One region of the Lactococcus sp. FSL W8-0209 genome, then DNA from elsewhere that is predicted to be linked to it. Evidence: predicted binding sites of a transcription regulator. Region 1 holds the regulator's gene; the other holds the start of a gene.
What was found. Region 1 encodes HrcA, which represses chaperone genes, less so after heat shock. Its sites were predicted from a motif close to TTAGCACTCNNNNNNNNNGAGTGCTAA; they were not measured.
Positions count from the first base shown of each region.

Region 2: a site for HrcA is predicted at 3,824-3,850, ahead of groES (co-chaperone GroES). Genes of this name have one in related genera too.

Region 1 is NZ_JBBOVN010000001.1:1,215,955-1,223,496, reverse strand. It holds gene dnaK (molecular chaperone DnaK) at 1-1,719, opposite strand, end outside; gene grpE (nucleotide exchange factor GrpE) at 1,792-2,331, opposite strand; gene hrcA (heat-inducible transcriptional repressor HrcA) at 2,361-3,404, opposite strand; gene MKX45_RS06090 (hypothetical protein) at 3,626-4,030, opposite strand; gene MKX45_RS06085 (M15 family metallopeptidase) at 4,044-4,790, opposite strand; gene MKX45_RS06080 (histidine phosphatase family protein) at 4,787-5,482, opposite strand; gene MKX45_RS06075 (hypothetical protein) at 5,549-6,028, opposite strand; gene MKX45_RS06070 (PFL family protein) at 6,128-7,465, opposite strand.
Region 2 is NZ_JBBOVN010000001.1:680,035-687,576, reverse strand. It holds gene MKX45_RS03475 (sensor histidine kinase) at 1-771, shown strand, start outside; gene MKX45_RS03470 (MBL fold metallo-hydrolase) at 940-1,752, shown strand; gene groL (chaperonin GroEL) at 1,798-3,426, opposite strand; gene groES (co-chaperone GroES) at 3,514-3,798, opposite strand; gene MKX45_RS03455 (single-stranded DNA-binding protein) at 3,918-4,307, opposite strand; gene nox (H2O-forming NADH oxidase) at 4,397-5,737, opposite strand; gene ytpR (YtpR family tRNA-binding protein) at 5,900-6,526, opposite strand; gene MKX45_RS03440 (thioredoxin family protein) at 6,612-6,929, opposite strand; gene MKX45_RS03435 (hypothetical protein) at 6,971-7,255, opposite strand; gene pepA (glutamyl aminopeptidase) at 7,358-7,542, shown strand, end outside.

The sequences.
Region 1 (7,542 bases):
ATAAAGTTTTACAGCGAGGTTTTGAGCGATTTCAGAAAGTGCTTCTGATTTAGCTTTGATATCATCAATATCTTCACCTTCAAGCGCTTTTTTGAGTTCTTCTTTAGCGTCTTCAGCTTTTTTAACTTCAGCTTCTTCTACTTTTCCTTCAAGGTCTTTCAAAGTTTTTTCAGTTTGGAAAACTAAAGCATCAGCTTCATTACGTGTATCAACTTCTTCTTTACGTTTTGCATCAGCGTCAGCATTTGCTTCAGCATCTTTCATCATTTTATCAATTTCTTCATCAGAAAGACCTGAGTTTGATTTGATAACGATTGTTTGTTCTTTTTGTGTACCAAGGTCTTTAGCTTTAACAGAAACAATACCATTTTTATCAATATCAAATGTTACTTCGATTTGTGGAATACCACGTGGTGCTGCAGGGATATCTGTTAATTGGAAACGACCCAAAGTTTTGTTATCAGCTGCCATTGGACGTTCACCTTGAAGGACATGAATATCTACAGCAGGTTGATTGTCAGCAGCAGTTGAGAAGACTTGTGATTTAGAAGTTGGGATAGTTGTGTTACGGTCAATCAATTTTGTGAAGACACCACCCATTGTTTCAATACCAAGTGAAAGTGGAGTAACGTCAAGGAGAACAACATCTTTAACGTCACCAGTAATCACACCACCTTGAATTGCTGCACCCATAGCAACAACTTCATCAGGGTTTACTGATTTATTTGGTTCTTTGTTTGTTTCGTGACGAACAAGTTCAACAACAGCAGGGATACGAGTTGAACCACCAACCAAGAGAACTTCGTCAATATCAGAAGTTGACAAGCCAGCATCAGAAAGGGCTTGGCGAACTGGTTGACGTGTCGCTTCAACAAGATCATGTGTCAATTCATCAAATTTAGCACGAGTCAAAGCCATTTCCAAGTGAAGAGGGCCAGCAGCACCAGCTGTGATGAATGGCAAGCTGATTTGAGTAGTTGTTACACCTGAAAGGTCTTTTTTCGCTTTTTCAGCGGCATCTTTCAAACGTTGCAAAGCCATTTTATCTTGGGCAAGGTCAATTCCGTTTTCTTTCTTGAATTCGGCAACCATCCAGTCAATAATTTTTTGGTCAAAATCATCACCACCGAGTTTGTTGTTACCAGCAGTTGCAAGAACATCAAAGACACCATCACCTAGTTCAAGAATTGAAACGTCGAATGTACCACCACCAAGGTCAAATACAAGAATCTTTTCATCTTTATCTGTTTTATCAAGACCATAAGCAAGAGCTGCTGCTGTTGGTTCGTTAACGATACGTTCTACTTCAAGACCAGCAATTTTACCAGCATCTTTAGTTGCCTGACGTTGAGCGTCATTAAAGTATGCAGGTACAGTGATAACTGCTTTTTCTACTTTTTCTCCAAGATAAGCTTCTGCTGTAGCTTTCAAGTTTTGAAGAATCATTGCTGAAATTTCTTGTGGTGTGTATTCTTTACCATTTGCAGAAACTTTTTCAGATGTTCCCATTTTTGATTTAATAGAAATAATTGTTTCTGGGTTAGTTACCGCTTGACGTTTTGCAGCGTCACCGACAATGATTTCACCATTTTTGAAAGCTACAACTGAAGGTGTTGTACGATTTCCTTCTGGATTTGGAATAATTTTTGATTCAGTTCCTTCAAGAACTGCTACTGCTGAGTTTGTTGTACCAAGGTCAATACCGATAATTTTAGACATATTATTAAATCTCCTTTATTTCTTATTACTTATGAATAGTTTAAAGACTTTGCGGTCAATTTATTTTTTAATTTACTGTGCTACGACAACCATTGCTGGACGAAGTAAACGTTCGTGAAGTTGGTAACCTTTTTGGAAAACTTGCACGATGCTGTCAGCTGGATGTTCATCATCAGCTGGGACAGTTTGAACAGCCATGTGAAGATTATGGTCGAAACTTTCATAAGAAACTTCCTCAACGCCTTCTTCTTTAAGCGCTGAAATCAAGCTTTCTTGGACCATTTCAAGGCCTTTTTTAACATCATCCGTTAATCCTTCAACAGCAAGTGCACGTTCAAGATTATCTAGTGAAGATAAGATTTTTTTTGCTAAATCTTGTGAACGATATTTGATAAGTTGCAAACGTTCTTCATTTCCACGACGTTGTACGTTTTGCATTTCTGCAGAAACGCGAAGGAATTTATTTTCCCACTCAGTCGCTAACTTTTGTGCTTCATCAAGTTCATTGATTTCTTCTTCAACAATATCCTCAAGTGCTTCCTCTGTTAACTCCTCAGTCACTTCTTCATCAACTTTTTCATTTTTGATTTCTTCTTTAGTTTCTTCGGACATAGGCCCTCCTTTTTTAAATAACTTTTTTATCATTTACTAATTTCATAATGGTTACCATCAAGATAACGATAATAGTCACTCAGCTTCATAGTTAAAACTTTAGCAACTAAGTCAAGAACTGATAACGTCCTTTGATAATCCATTTCTACAGGTCCAACGACTGTTAGAGTACCAAAACCGCGATATGGGATAACAAATTTTTGCGAAATAATCGTTAAATTTTTCATGTATTTTTCGTCATTATCAAATTTAACGGCACGCATTTCATCGTTATTAGTGATTTCGCGAATTTCATGAAGCATCCGTTCATCATCGCTAAAGAGTTTATATAATTCTGCAAGATTGTCAGTTGCATAATCAAAGATATTTTTACGCCCAGCGACGGTCAGCCGTTCTTTGAACAAATCATCAAAAATTGATTCAAAGAGTTGGAGAACTTCACTCGTAACTTTGAAATAACGCTGAACAATCTGTGGAATCTCTGTTCGTAAAGTATAGTGAATATCAATCACTTTTTTACCAACCAGACGTTCTTTAACTAGATTACTAAAGACTGCTAAATCAGCTTCGGTCATGGATTTTGGAAGAATAAATTGATTTGTTCTTACTTCACCAGTCCCTAATGTTATAACTGAAAGTACTGAATGACTATCCAGCATGACCATTTCAAATGAAACTAATTGTTGGTCACGTTGGGGAGCATTAAGAACAAAGCTTGTCAAACCAGTGAGTTCTGATAAACTTTTAGCTGCTGTTTTAAACAGGTCAGATAGGCGATAAAAATCACCATCAAAAGCTTTCATCACTTTAAATAAGTCATTTTGACTAAATTCATCTAACTGGATGACATTTTCTACAAAATACTTATAACCTGAAACACTTGGAACACGTCCACTTGAGGTGTGTTCTTTTTGAATCAAGCCTAGTTTTTCCAAAACTTTCATGTCGTTTCGGATTGTAGCGCTAGAAGCTTGAATACTATCAAGGAGCGACTTTGAACCGATTGGCGTATGCTCTTTGGCATAAAGAGAAACAATCAAATTTAAAATTTGTCTTTGACGTTCTGTAATCATGGCTACTCCTTTCTCCACAGATAAGAAGTTTCGCAAAACTTCTTTCGCAAGCTCAAAAATTTCTTGAGCTTTTGACTTCTGTTTAGTATCTACAAGCTTTTTTCTGTTTTAGCACTCTTCATCTATAAGTGCTAACAAATTTATTATAACCCTTTGTTTATACCTTGTCAAGCAAAAAGACATAAAAATTAGCACTCTTTTTATTAGAGTGCTAATTTCATTTATAAAAGATTGGAATCTTTGGATGTTTGCCAAATATTCATGACTGTAATTACCATTACAGCAATGACAAAGAGGCTTTCATACTTTACTTCATGTTGAATGAAAAGTATGGCATAATCTATAATCAAAAGTGCCGAAATAATTTCTAAAAGTATAAAAGTAAAACGCCAAAATTTCAATAATAGAAAGATTAATAAAGCAAAAATCAATAAATAGATTAAACTTTGCCAACTCGTAATTGTTGACGAAATTTTAGTCGTTAATGTTTTTATATTTGTCGATAAGTTATTAAAAAATTGACTAAAGAAATTATTATGAACAAGGAGAACTTTAATCATTTCCGAGACACTGTAAATAAATAGAGCAACATTAACATAGAGTAGAAGTCTGGTTCGGTTTAGCATGATTTCATTTCCTTTATGCTGGTAATAGTTTTAGATATTCTTCTAAAGTAAGATTGTGTTCGGTCATATATTTAGCATTTTCTAAACCAACATATCTAAAATGCCAGTCTTCATAACCAATTCCTGTCTCTGCCTTTTTCCCTTCTGGAAAACGAAGAACAAATCCATATTTTTGAGCAATTGCTGCAACTTGTTTTGCATATTGACTCTCATTTAGGCTATCAATATTACTCATATCAATCGCTAATCCTGTTTGATGTTCTGAGCTTCTTGGTGGCTGAGAATAAGTTTGCACATTTTTTATCGCTTCTTCTTCTGAAATTGGATTTCCACTTGAATTTACTGTTCCTTGACCATTCATTTCTGCTTGGACATAAGATTGATAAAGCCCTTCTTGATATGAGACTGACCGATAACCTGAGATTAAATGTTCAGCTGGTGATATTTGTTGGGCTGCTGCTAAAAATTGTTGAACCGCTGATGCTATCCTTTGATCAACTTGAATCCCATTTACGGTTGCCAGTGTTGGGTTCATTTCATCTTTAGGTGATTTTCGACTCACCAATACTAAATCCCAATCTGATTGTTTAGCGTCAGGTAAATCTTTTTTCTTTGCCGCCTCTTTAGAAGACGAAATACTTGTTTTTTTAGATGATTCGTTTGTTGAATTTGACTTATCATTGGTAAATAAAATAAATCCCAAAGCGCCAATGATCAAAAGAACAAGCACGATTAAACTAAATGTTATTCTTCTTTTCATTTTTTAGCTAACTTTTCACTCCCTATTTCTCGATAAGACATGTCTCCGACTTTTCCAATGGTAAATTTTCCATCCTCAAAACTTAAATGAGTGACAGAACCATTATCAAGACCATGTGGACGAGGGAGTTCTGGGTGAGCGAGTTTTACAAAAGTTCCAATGGTCATTCCATGGCTGACAATAACAATATTTTTAGCCCCTTTTGCTTCAGATTCCTTGGCAATATCTGTAAAACCGTCCATGATACGTCCTGAAAGTTTTTCCCATGGTTCAGCCCAGCCAGCCGTATCAACTTCAAAAATCGCATTAGCAATTACTTCATCTGGAGGAAATTCGTCGGTATGATGATTTCCAGTTTCAGTAAATATTCTTGGTAGAACGCCATCAAAAAGTTCTCCGTCATAGCCACCATCAAATGAACCAAAACACCACTCACGGATTCTTTTATCATAAGTGTATGGAATTCCTTCATTATCAGAATTAGCCAAGATAAAACCCATTGTTTGGATTGTACGTCCAGAATCAGATGAATAAGCTCGGTCAAATTTAATGCCTTTTTCTTTGAAGCCTAGACCAAGTTCAATAATTCCTTGTTCTCCTGCCGCAGTTAAAGGTGTATCAGACCAACCTTGCGCTCTGCCAATTGTATTAAACATTGTCTTCCCATGTCGAACTAAATAAATATTTACCATTTCTACTCCCTTTTTATTGATTCTAACAAAAAAATTACGATAGGATATTTCTATCTATATAGAAAATTACAGCCATTCCTGTTTAATTGTAAAGTAGGAACCTCTTATCTCACCTGCGAGTTTTGAACGTTGGCGTGCAAATTTGAATTTTCCCTCAAGTTCTTTGGGGATTTCCATACCCACTGACAACTTTATTCCAACTGCCCGTTTTGGTTTCTTGCCCTCTTGTCCAACTTTTTCATAGAGCAGATTTAAAACCATACCGTCTTCGTAATAGAATTCAGGCCAATAGAGTTCATCATTTTCATAGATAGCAACTTCGAGTATTTTTGCTGAAAATTTTAAATTACGTTCTTCAAGTAAAATTTTCTCAAACAAAGCGACTTCGTCGGCTTTTTCATGAGCTGGATATGTGAGATACTCAAATTTATACTTATTCCAAAAATAACGTGCTTCATTAGCTCGTAAACCTGCTAAAGAATCGGCTACCGGCGAAGTTTCCAAGCCAACTGTTTCTACATCTTTAAAATTCACTTTGTAAGCCATAAAATAACCTCCGTATTTTTTCACTTCTTCTATTATATCATTTTTGGAAGCGCTCATCATTTTTTAGAAATATTTAGGAGCTGAATTTTAAAAGTATTTTTAGTTTTTAAATGAATGAATTGGTGCTGGAATTTGACCGCCACGAGCAATAAAATCTGCTGACGACGCTTTGTTTACTCTCATAACTGGTGCTACACCGAAAAGTCCACCAAATTCAATTTGTTCGCCTTCTTTGCCCATTGGAATAATCCGTACTGCTGTCGTTTTTTGATTAATGACCCCGATGGCGGCTTCGTCAGCAATCATTGCTGCAATGGTAGATGCTGGTGTTTCTTCAGGAATTGCAATCATATCCAAGCCAACTGAACAAACACAAGTCATGGCCTCTAATTTTTCAATATTCAATGCCCCAGAATTGACAGCGGCAATCATTCCTTCATCTTCTGAAACTGGGATAAAGGCGCCTGAAAGTCCACCAACACGTTCAGCTGCCATAACTCCGCCTTTTTTCACAGCGTCATTAAGCATGGCTAGGGCGGCTGTTGTTCCATGAGTCCCAACAGTTTCAAGTCCCATTTCTTCCAAAACGCGTGCAACCGAATCGCCAATTGCTGGTGTAGGTGCAAGTGATAAATCAACTATTCCAAATTCAACATTAAGTCTTTCTGAAGCCATTTGACCAACAAGTTGACCAATTCTTGTAATTTTAAAAGCTGTCTTTTTAATGGTTTCGGCTAAAATATCAAAAGATTCTCCGCGGACTTTTTCAAGAGCACGTTTAACTACACCAGGTCCTGAAACTCCAACATTGATAATCGTATCTGCTTCCCCAACTCCATGAAAAGCTCCTGCCATAAATGGATTGTCTTCAACGGCGTTAGCAAAGACAACAAGTTTGGCATTGAGCCATTTATCACCTTTAGACATGATTTTGATGGTTTCACCCATATCTCGAACTGCTGTCATGTTAATTCCTGTTTTAGTTGAACCAACATTTACCGAAGCACAGACGCGCTCAGTTGCTGCTAGGGCTTTAGGCATTGATTTAATCAAAATTTCATCACCTTTTTGATAGCCTTTTTGCACAAGAGCAGAATAGCCACCAATAAAGTCAATGCCAATCTCTTTTGCTGCACGGTCCATCGCAAGAGCAAGTGGTGTGTAATCATCAGCAGCTGTTGCTGCTCCAATAATTGCAATGGGTGTTACAGAAACACGTTTGTTTACAATTTTAATACCGAGTTCATGTCCAATCTCGTTACCTACTTCAACAAGTTTTCCTGCTTTTTTGACAATTTTTTGATAGATTTTTTCAGCTGCTTTATCAATATCAGCATCGATACAATCAAGAAGACTGATTCCCATTGTTATTGTGCGAATGTCGAAATTTTGTTCTTCAATCATCGCAATTGTTTCTTTGATATTTTGAATATCCATTATTTAATTTCCTTAGTTTTGATTAAAATTTTACTGACAGAAATTTTTTTCGTGCTGTCAGTAAAAATACTTTTAAA
Region 2 (7,542 bases), 540 kb from region 1:
GAACGAGAGCGCCGTCTCTTTGTTTCCAATGTTTCTCATGAACTCCGAACTCCGCTCACCTCAGTAAAAGCCTACTTGGAAGCACTAGAAGACGGAGCCATTGAGGATAAAGAAACAGCTTCATCCTTTATTAATGTTTCACTTACTGAAACTAATCGGATGATTCGAATGATTTCCGACCTTTTGACTTTATCAAGAATGGATCAAGACCGAATCGTTCTTAATAAAGAAATGATTAATTTAATTGCCTTCTTAGACTATCAAATTAACCGTTTAGACCAAATTTTAGAAACCGAATCAAACGATTTAATCTCTTCTAATTTCACTCTAGTCAGAAAATACTCTGAACAGCCCATCTGGGTCGAAATTGATACCGATAAAATTGCTCAAGTCATTGACAATATCATCGGAAATGCAATTAAGTATTCACCTAAAGGTGGAACTATTACAATTTCCGTTGAAAAACGTGAAAGTGACGTTCTAATCTCCATCAGTGACCAAGGAATGGGAATTCCAAAATCTGATTTACTTAAGATTTTTGACCGTTTCTACCGAGTTGATAATGCTTCAAGAAATTCAAAAGTTGGGGGGACAGGTTTAGGCCTTTCCATTGTCCATGATATTGTTAAAATACATGGCGGAACAATTTTTGCAAGCTCCGAAGGAGAAGGAAAAGGAACGACCTTTAGTTTCACTCTTCCATATTCTTTAGAAGCCGCAGATGACTGGGATGATGGCACTGATGAGTTTGAATTTGAGGATAATGAATAATTTCCCCTAAAAAGAGTCCATACATATTTGTGGACTCATTTTTTGAATAAACCTAGACTTTTACCACAAAAAACTCTCTTAAGCTAATGAGTTTCCTGATAAATTTATTTTCAAATAAAATATAAAAGCTCATGGCAATCCCACTATTTTTCTGCTACAATAGACTGTATGACTGAACAAAATGGCTTTAAATATTCCATTTTAGCCTCTGGTTCAACAGGAAATTCTTTTTACTTAGAAACTCCAAAGAAAAAAATTCTTGTTGATGCCGGACTATCTGGAAAAAAAATAGAAAGTTTACTATCAGAAATTGACCGTGACATTCATGATATTGATGCTTTATTAATTACCCATGAACATAGTGACCATATCAAAGGGATTGGTGTTTTGGCAAGAAAATATGGTATTGACCTTTACGCAAATGAAGATACTTGGTCTGAACTAGATAGTAAAAATGCTTTAGGAAAAATCCCTGTTGAACAAAAACATCTGTTTGAAATGGGAAAAACAATGACTTTTGGTGATATTGATATTGAATCTTTCGGCGTGAGTCACGATGCTATCGCACCACAGTTTTATCGTTTCATGAAAGATAACAAAAGTTTTGTTATGCTAACTGATACAGGTTATGTATCCGATAGAATGCGTGGAACCATTGAAAATGCAGATGCTTATCTTATGGAATCAAACCATGACATTGAGATACTCCGCATGGGAGCCTATCCTTGGCGGACAAAGCAACGTATCCTAAGTGACCAAGGCCACTTATCTAATGAGGACGGCGCTGAGGCTGCTTTTAGTATTCATGGTAATAAGACAAAACGAATTTTTCTAGGGCACTTGAGTTTAAATAATAATATCAAAGAACTTGCTCATCTTACTATGGATGGTTACTTACAGCAACATGATGTCGATACCAAAAAGGACTTGAAGATCCTTGATACTAGTCACGAACATGCTAGTCAACTTTACGATATTTAGTTACTCATCAGCAAATAAAAAAAGAACCCTAAGGGTTCTTTTTTATTACATCATACCACCCATTCCCATGCTAGGGTCCATTGGAGGCATAGCTGGAGCAGCTGGTTCTGGCTTATTAGCAACTACTGCTTCAGTAGTCAAAATTAAACCAGCAACAGAAGCCGCGTTTTGCAAAGCTGAACGAGTTACTTTTGCAGGGTCAACAATTCCTTCTTCAATCATATTAACCCATTGACCAGTTGCAGCATTGAAACCTGTACCTACTTCTTCTGAACGAAGCTTATCAATGATAACTGAACCTTCATATCCTGCATTGGCAGCAATTTGACGAACTGGTTCTTCAAGAGCACGGCGAACAATGTTAATACCTGTTTGAATATCTCCTTCTTCTGAAAGTTTATCCAAAGCAGCAATAGCATTAACAAGTGCTGTACCACCACCAGAAACAATACCTTCCTCAACGGCTGCACGTGTTGCATTAAGTGCATCTTCAATCAAGAGTTTCATTGCTTTGAGCTCTGTTTCAGTTGCAGCACCAACTTTAACAACTGCAACACCACCAGCTAATTTTGCAAGACGTTCTTGTAATTTTTCACGGTCAAAATCAGAAGTTGTTTTTTCAATTTGCGCTTTAATAATAGCTACACGATCAGAAATAGCATCAGCAGAACCAGCACCTTCAACAATTGTTGTGTGGTCTTTATCCACAGTTGCTTTAGCTGCTTGTCCTAAAGCTTCAAGAGTAGCATCTTTAAGATCAAGACCAAGTTCTTCAGTAATTACTGTACCACCTGTCAAGATAGCCAAATCTTCCAATTGAGCTTTACGACGATCACCAAATCCTGGTGCTTTTACAGCTACAACATTGAAGACACCTTTAATCTTATTAAGAACAAGCGTTGGCAATGCTTCTCCATCAACATCATCAGCTACAATAAGAAGTGGACGATTTGTTTTCAAGATTTGTTCAAGGAGCGGTAAAATTTCTTGAATGTTTGAGATTTTTTTGTCGGTAATAAGAATATAAGGATTATCTAATTCAGCAACCATTTTTTCTGTATTAGAAACCATATATTGACTCAAATATCCACGGTCAAATTGCATTCCTTCAACAACATCGAGTTCAGTTTGCATCCCTTTTGATTCTTCAATGGTGATAACTCCGTCAGAACCTACACGTTCCATTGCATCAGAAATATACTCACCCACTTTTTCACTACGTGATGAAACGGTAGCTACTTGCGCAATTGCTGATTTATCGTGGACAGGAATTGCCATCTCTTTAATTGACGCAACAGCTGTTTCAGCAGCAAGTTCAATTCCTCGGCGAATACCAACTGGATTTGCACCTGCGGTAACATTTTTTAAACCTTCACGAACGATAGCTTGTGTCAAAACTGTCGCTGTTGTTGTACCGTCACCTGCGATATCATTTGTTTTTGAAGCAACTTCTGAAACAAGTTTAGCTCCCATATTTTCAAAATGATCTTCAAGTTCAATCTCTTTGGCAATCGTTACACCATCGTTTGTAATTAAAGGTGATCCATATGATTTTTCAAGAACAACATTGCGACCTTTTGGTCCAAGGGTTGTTTTTACTGTATCAGCAAGAATATCAATCCCACTCATCATCGCTGTTCTAGCATCACTTGAAAATTTAATATCTTTTGACATTTTAGCTCCTTTTTAAGAATATATTTTTAATTTTATAGATTTTAAGATAGACAAAAGACAACCAAAAAAATGATTGCTTTTATAATTTTACTCTACAATTGCAAGAAGGTCTGAATCTTTGAGAATCAAGAATTCTTCACCATCCATTTTTACGGTCGTTCCAGCAAATTTTTCAAAAATTACTGTGTCCCCTACTTTTACGAGTGGAGAAATCAGTGTTCCATGATGATTTGTTTTCCCTTCACCGACGGCAACAACTTCAGCTGTTTGAGGTTTTTCTTGGGAAGCGCTTGTTAACACAATTCCACCCATTGATTTTTCCTCTTCTTCTTTTACACGTAAAACTACGCGATTCTCTAAAGGTTTCAACATTATATTTTCCTCCATTTTTTATTTTTTAGCACTCTTATTAAACGAGTGCTAACATATTCTTATTTTATCTCAATGGTCAGATTTAGTCAAGAGAAAACATTTAGATTTTATGAAATAAATTAGAAAGGGAGTTCTTCCGCATCAAGTAAGGTTTCTTCAGTCTTTATAGCGCTTTCTCGTAAAGCGATTGTTGCCCTACTTTCAAGTAAATCATAACTCAGTCCTAAGATTTCTGTGACATAATGTTTTTGATTTTGCTTATCCGTATAATTTCTAGTTCTAATTTCTCCTTCAATTGAAATAAGACTTCCTTTTTTTGCGTAAGAAACTAAAGTTTCTGCAGATTTTCCCCAAATAATAATTGAAATAAAATCTGCCTCTCGTTCTCCTTTTTCATTTTTGAAACGGCGATTAACTGCTAAGGTCACACGGACATATGATTTATCATTTGTTGTTTTTGAAATTTCTGGCGCACTGGTTAAGCGTCCAATTAACATGGTTTTATTCATAATAAAATCCTCCTAACTTTTTATACGTAAAGTTAGGACATTTGTCACAAAAAAAATAAAAAATCTATCAATTGATAGATTTTTATGGTTTATTTTGCATTTAAAGCTGCAACAGTCATGTAATTATATGGACTATTGAAGTGTGGTAAGAAGAATAAATCAAGTAAGGCTAATTCATCAATCGTTTTCTTTTCTTGAATAGCTAAACTAAACATATTAATATTTCCTGCAATTATTTCACTCTTGCTAGCAAGTTGAGCACCAATAATTCTGCGACTTTTTGTTTCATAAACGATACGAATTTTCACACTATCATTATTTTCATGAAGGAACCATGCTTTTTGCTTATCTTCAAAATCACTAAATGAAACTTCTAGGCCGATTTTTTTCGCAGCTTTAACCGACAAGCCCGTAGAAGTCATATTGTAACCAAAAATAGAGATTCCATTAGAACCTTGTACACCAACAGACTCTATTGATTTTCCTCCAATATTATGACCAGCAACAATCCCTGAGCGAACAGCGTTTGAGGCAAGGGCAATGTAGGTGAAGTCTTGTAAAGCATTAGAATAGATTGTGGCAACATCTCCTACAGCATAAACATCTGGGTCACTACTTTGTTGATGTTTATCCACTTTGATTGCTCCATTTTTAAAGGTTTCTAAATGTTCACCAGCCAATGCACTATTGGCTGTAAATCCAATACAATTAATAACGAGGTCAACATCATAAGTTGATTTATTAGTTACAATCTGTGATACATGACCTTTTTCATTTGCCTTAAACTCTTGAGCCAATTCCCCAAAATGGAGTTCAATTCCATGTTGGGCAAGATTTTCATCCATTCCTTTAGCAAACTCTTCATCATAATATGAAGCAAGTGAAGTACTTTCTGCATCAAAAAGTAGAACTTCTTTTCCACGACGTTTGGCAGCTTCAGCAATTTCTGTCCCAATATAACCAGCACCAATCACAGCAATCCGTTTCACATCATTCTTAGCAAACTCTTCGTCAATGGCTTGCCCTTCTTGAAAAAGTTTTAAAAAATGAATGCCTTTAAGATCTTTTCCTGGCAAGTTAGGAATAATTGGACGTGAACCTGTTGCCAGAACGAGTATATCATAACTTTCTGTAATCTTTTCTCCAGTTTTTGACTTGGCATAAATCATTTTATTAGTAAAGTCAATTTCTGAAACTTCTGTTTCTGTTAATATCTTTACTCCCTTTTTTTCAAAATCTTCTGCTTTGGCATAAAACAGCTCATCTGGTTTTTCAATTTGTCTTCCGACCCAAATAGCTGTCCCACACCCCAAGTAACTCATATTACTGTTACGGTCAATCATAACAATCTCATGGCCTGGATATTGATCAATTAATGTATTTGCTGTAGCAATGCCTGCGTGGTTCGTACCGATAACTACGATTTTCATGCTAATAATTCTCCTTTAAATGTAAAATTCTTTTTACATTATTCAGTTTAGCATAAGTCCTTCTATTTTCTTTTGTAAGCGCTTGTGAACTTTGTGAAAAATTTATTTTATTTTTTTTAGATAAAAAAACTGCCAAAATAAACTATTTTGACAGTTTTATTATTATGCTTGCCACATTGTTTCTGAATCAAAAGCTTTACCAGCGGATAAATCTGATGATAATTCAATGATTCCACGAACCTCAGGAGCATTTGGTAATTCAAGTTCACGAGCTGAACAAAGCATTCCGTAAGATTGAACACCACGAAGGGCTCCTGGGAAAATCAATGAGCCGTTAGGCATCATAGCACCAGGTAAAGCAGCAACTGTTTTTAAGCCAAGAGCTGCGTTTGGAGCACCACAAACAATTTGTACTGGATCGGCAAAACCAACATTAACTTTACAGATATGTAAATGGTCTGAATCTGGATGATCTTCCATTTCAACAATTTCAGCGACAACAAATTTGGGTTGTGCATCGTGAACAAGAACATCGCTAAATCCTGATTTACCAAGCTCTTTGTTCAACGTTTCAATATCATCAGATGATAAGACGACTTGACCATTTCCTGACAAATTAGCCAATAGAGATTTCGCTTCAAAAATATTCCAAGCAACCGTCGCTCCAGTTTCTTCAATAAAAACACGAGCTACTTTTCCCTTACGTTCGAAGTTTACTTTTTCTCCCTTATCATTTGCAGTGATAAGCATTAAAACGTCACCGACATTTGTGTTGTATGTTGCAATCATTTTCTTATTTTTCCCTTTTAATTTCTTAACTTTGTTTATTATAGAATATAATCCTTAATATATCAACACTTATCCTGCGATGATACTATTTCGCACTCGCTAAGAAAGTATTGACTTCTTCTTTTGTTTTACGTAATTTATTTACTAGACGAGCTTTTTCTTTGCCATCCTCAATCACGACAAAACTTGGAATTCCCATAATTCCCCATTCAATCGCAAGATCCATATATTCATCACGGTCTACTTCAACAAATTTAAAGTCTGGATTTTCTACTTCAATTTCTGGCATTTTTGGCTTAATAAAATTACAATCTCCGCACCAACCAGCCGTGAAAAAGAAGACTGTCTTTTCCGGTCCTTTTACAAGTTCGGCTAAATTTTCGATATTTTCTGGAATAATCATTCTACATTCTCCTTTTATTTCTAAATGAATACTAAGCTTTCTTACAGAATTTCTTCATTTTTTTCAAAGACTTCTAAAGTTTTAGCATTGATTTCAAAAGTGATTGCCTTATTTTCACTGACAAGTCCTCCCTCAAAAAGAGCACCCGTAGTTGGCTCCTCAAAAATCCAAAAAGCGTCTATTTTTCTTGTTGAAAAATGTTGCCGAGCTCTGTCAGTAAGTTCATGAATCACTTCTTCTTCCATAGTTTTATAGCCATGATAAGCAACGTGAGCAACTGTTGCACCCGCAATAATTCCCAAACCAAACTTTAGTATTTTTTTCATATGGAAATTTTAACATATTTCTTGGTATAATTATAGTGTAAATCATCAAAATTTTTGCTGACAAATCTGTCAGTAAATTTTTCAGTATTCCGGAGGAGAAAAATGGAACTATTCGACAAAGTAAAAGCACTGACAGAAATTCAAGCGACTTCTGGTTTTGAGGGACCTGTTCGTGACTATTTAAAAACACGCATGATTGCTCTTGGTTATCAACCAGAATTTGATGGTCTTGGTGGTATATTTGTCACTAAAACTTCAAAAGTAGCAAATGCCCCACGTATTATGAT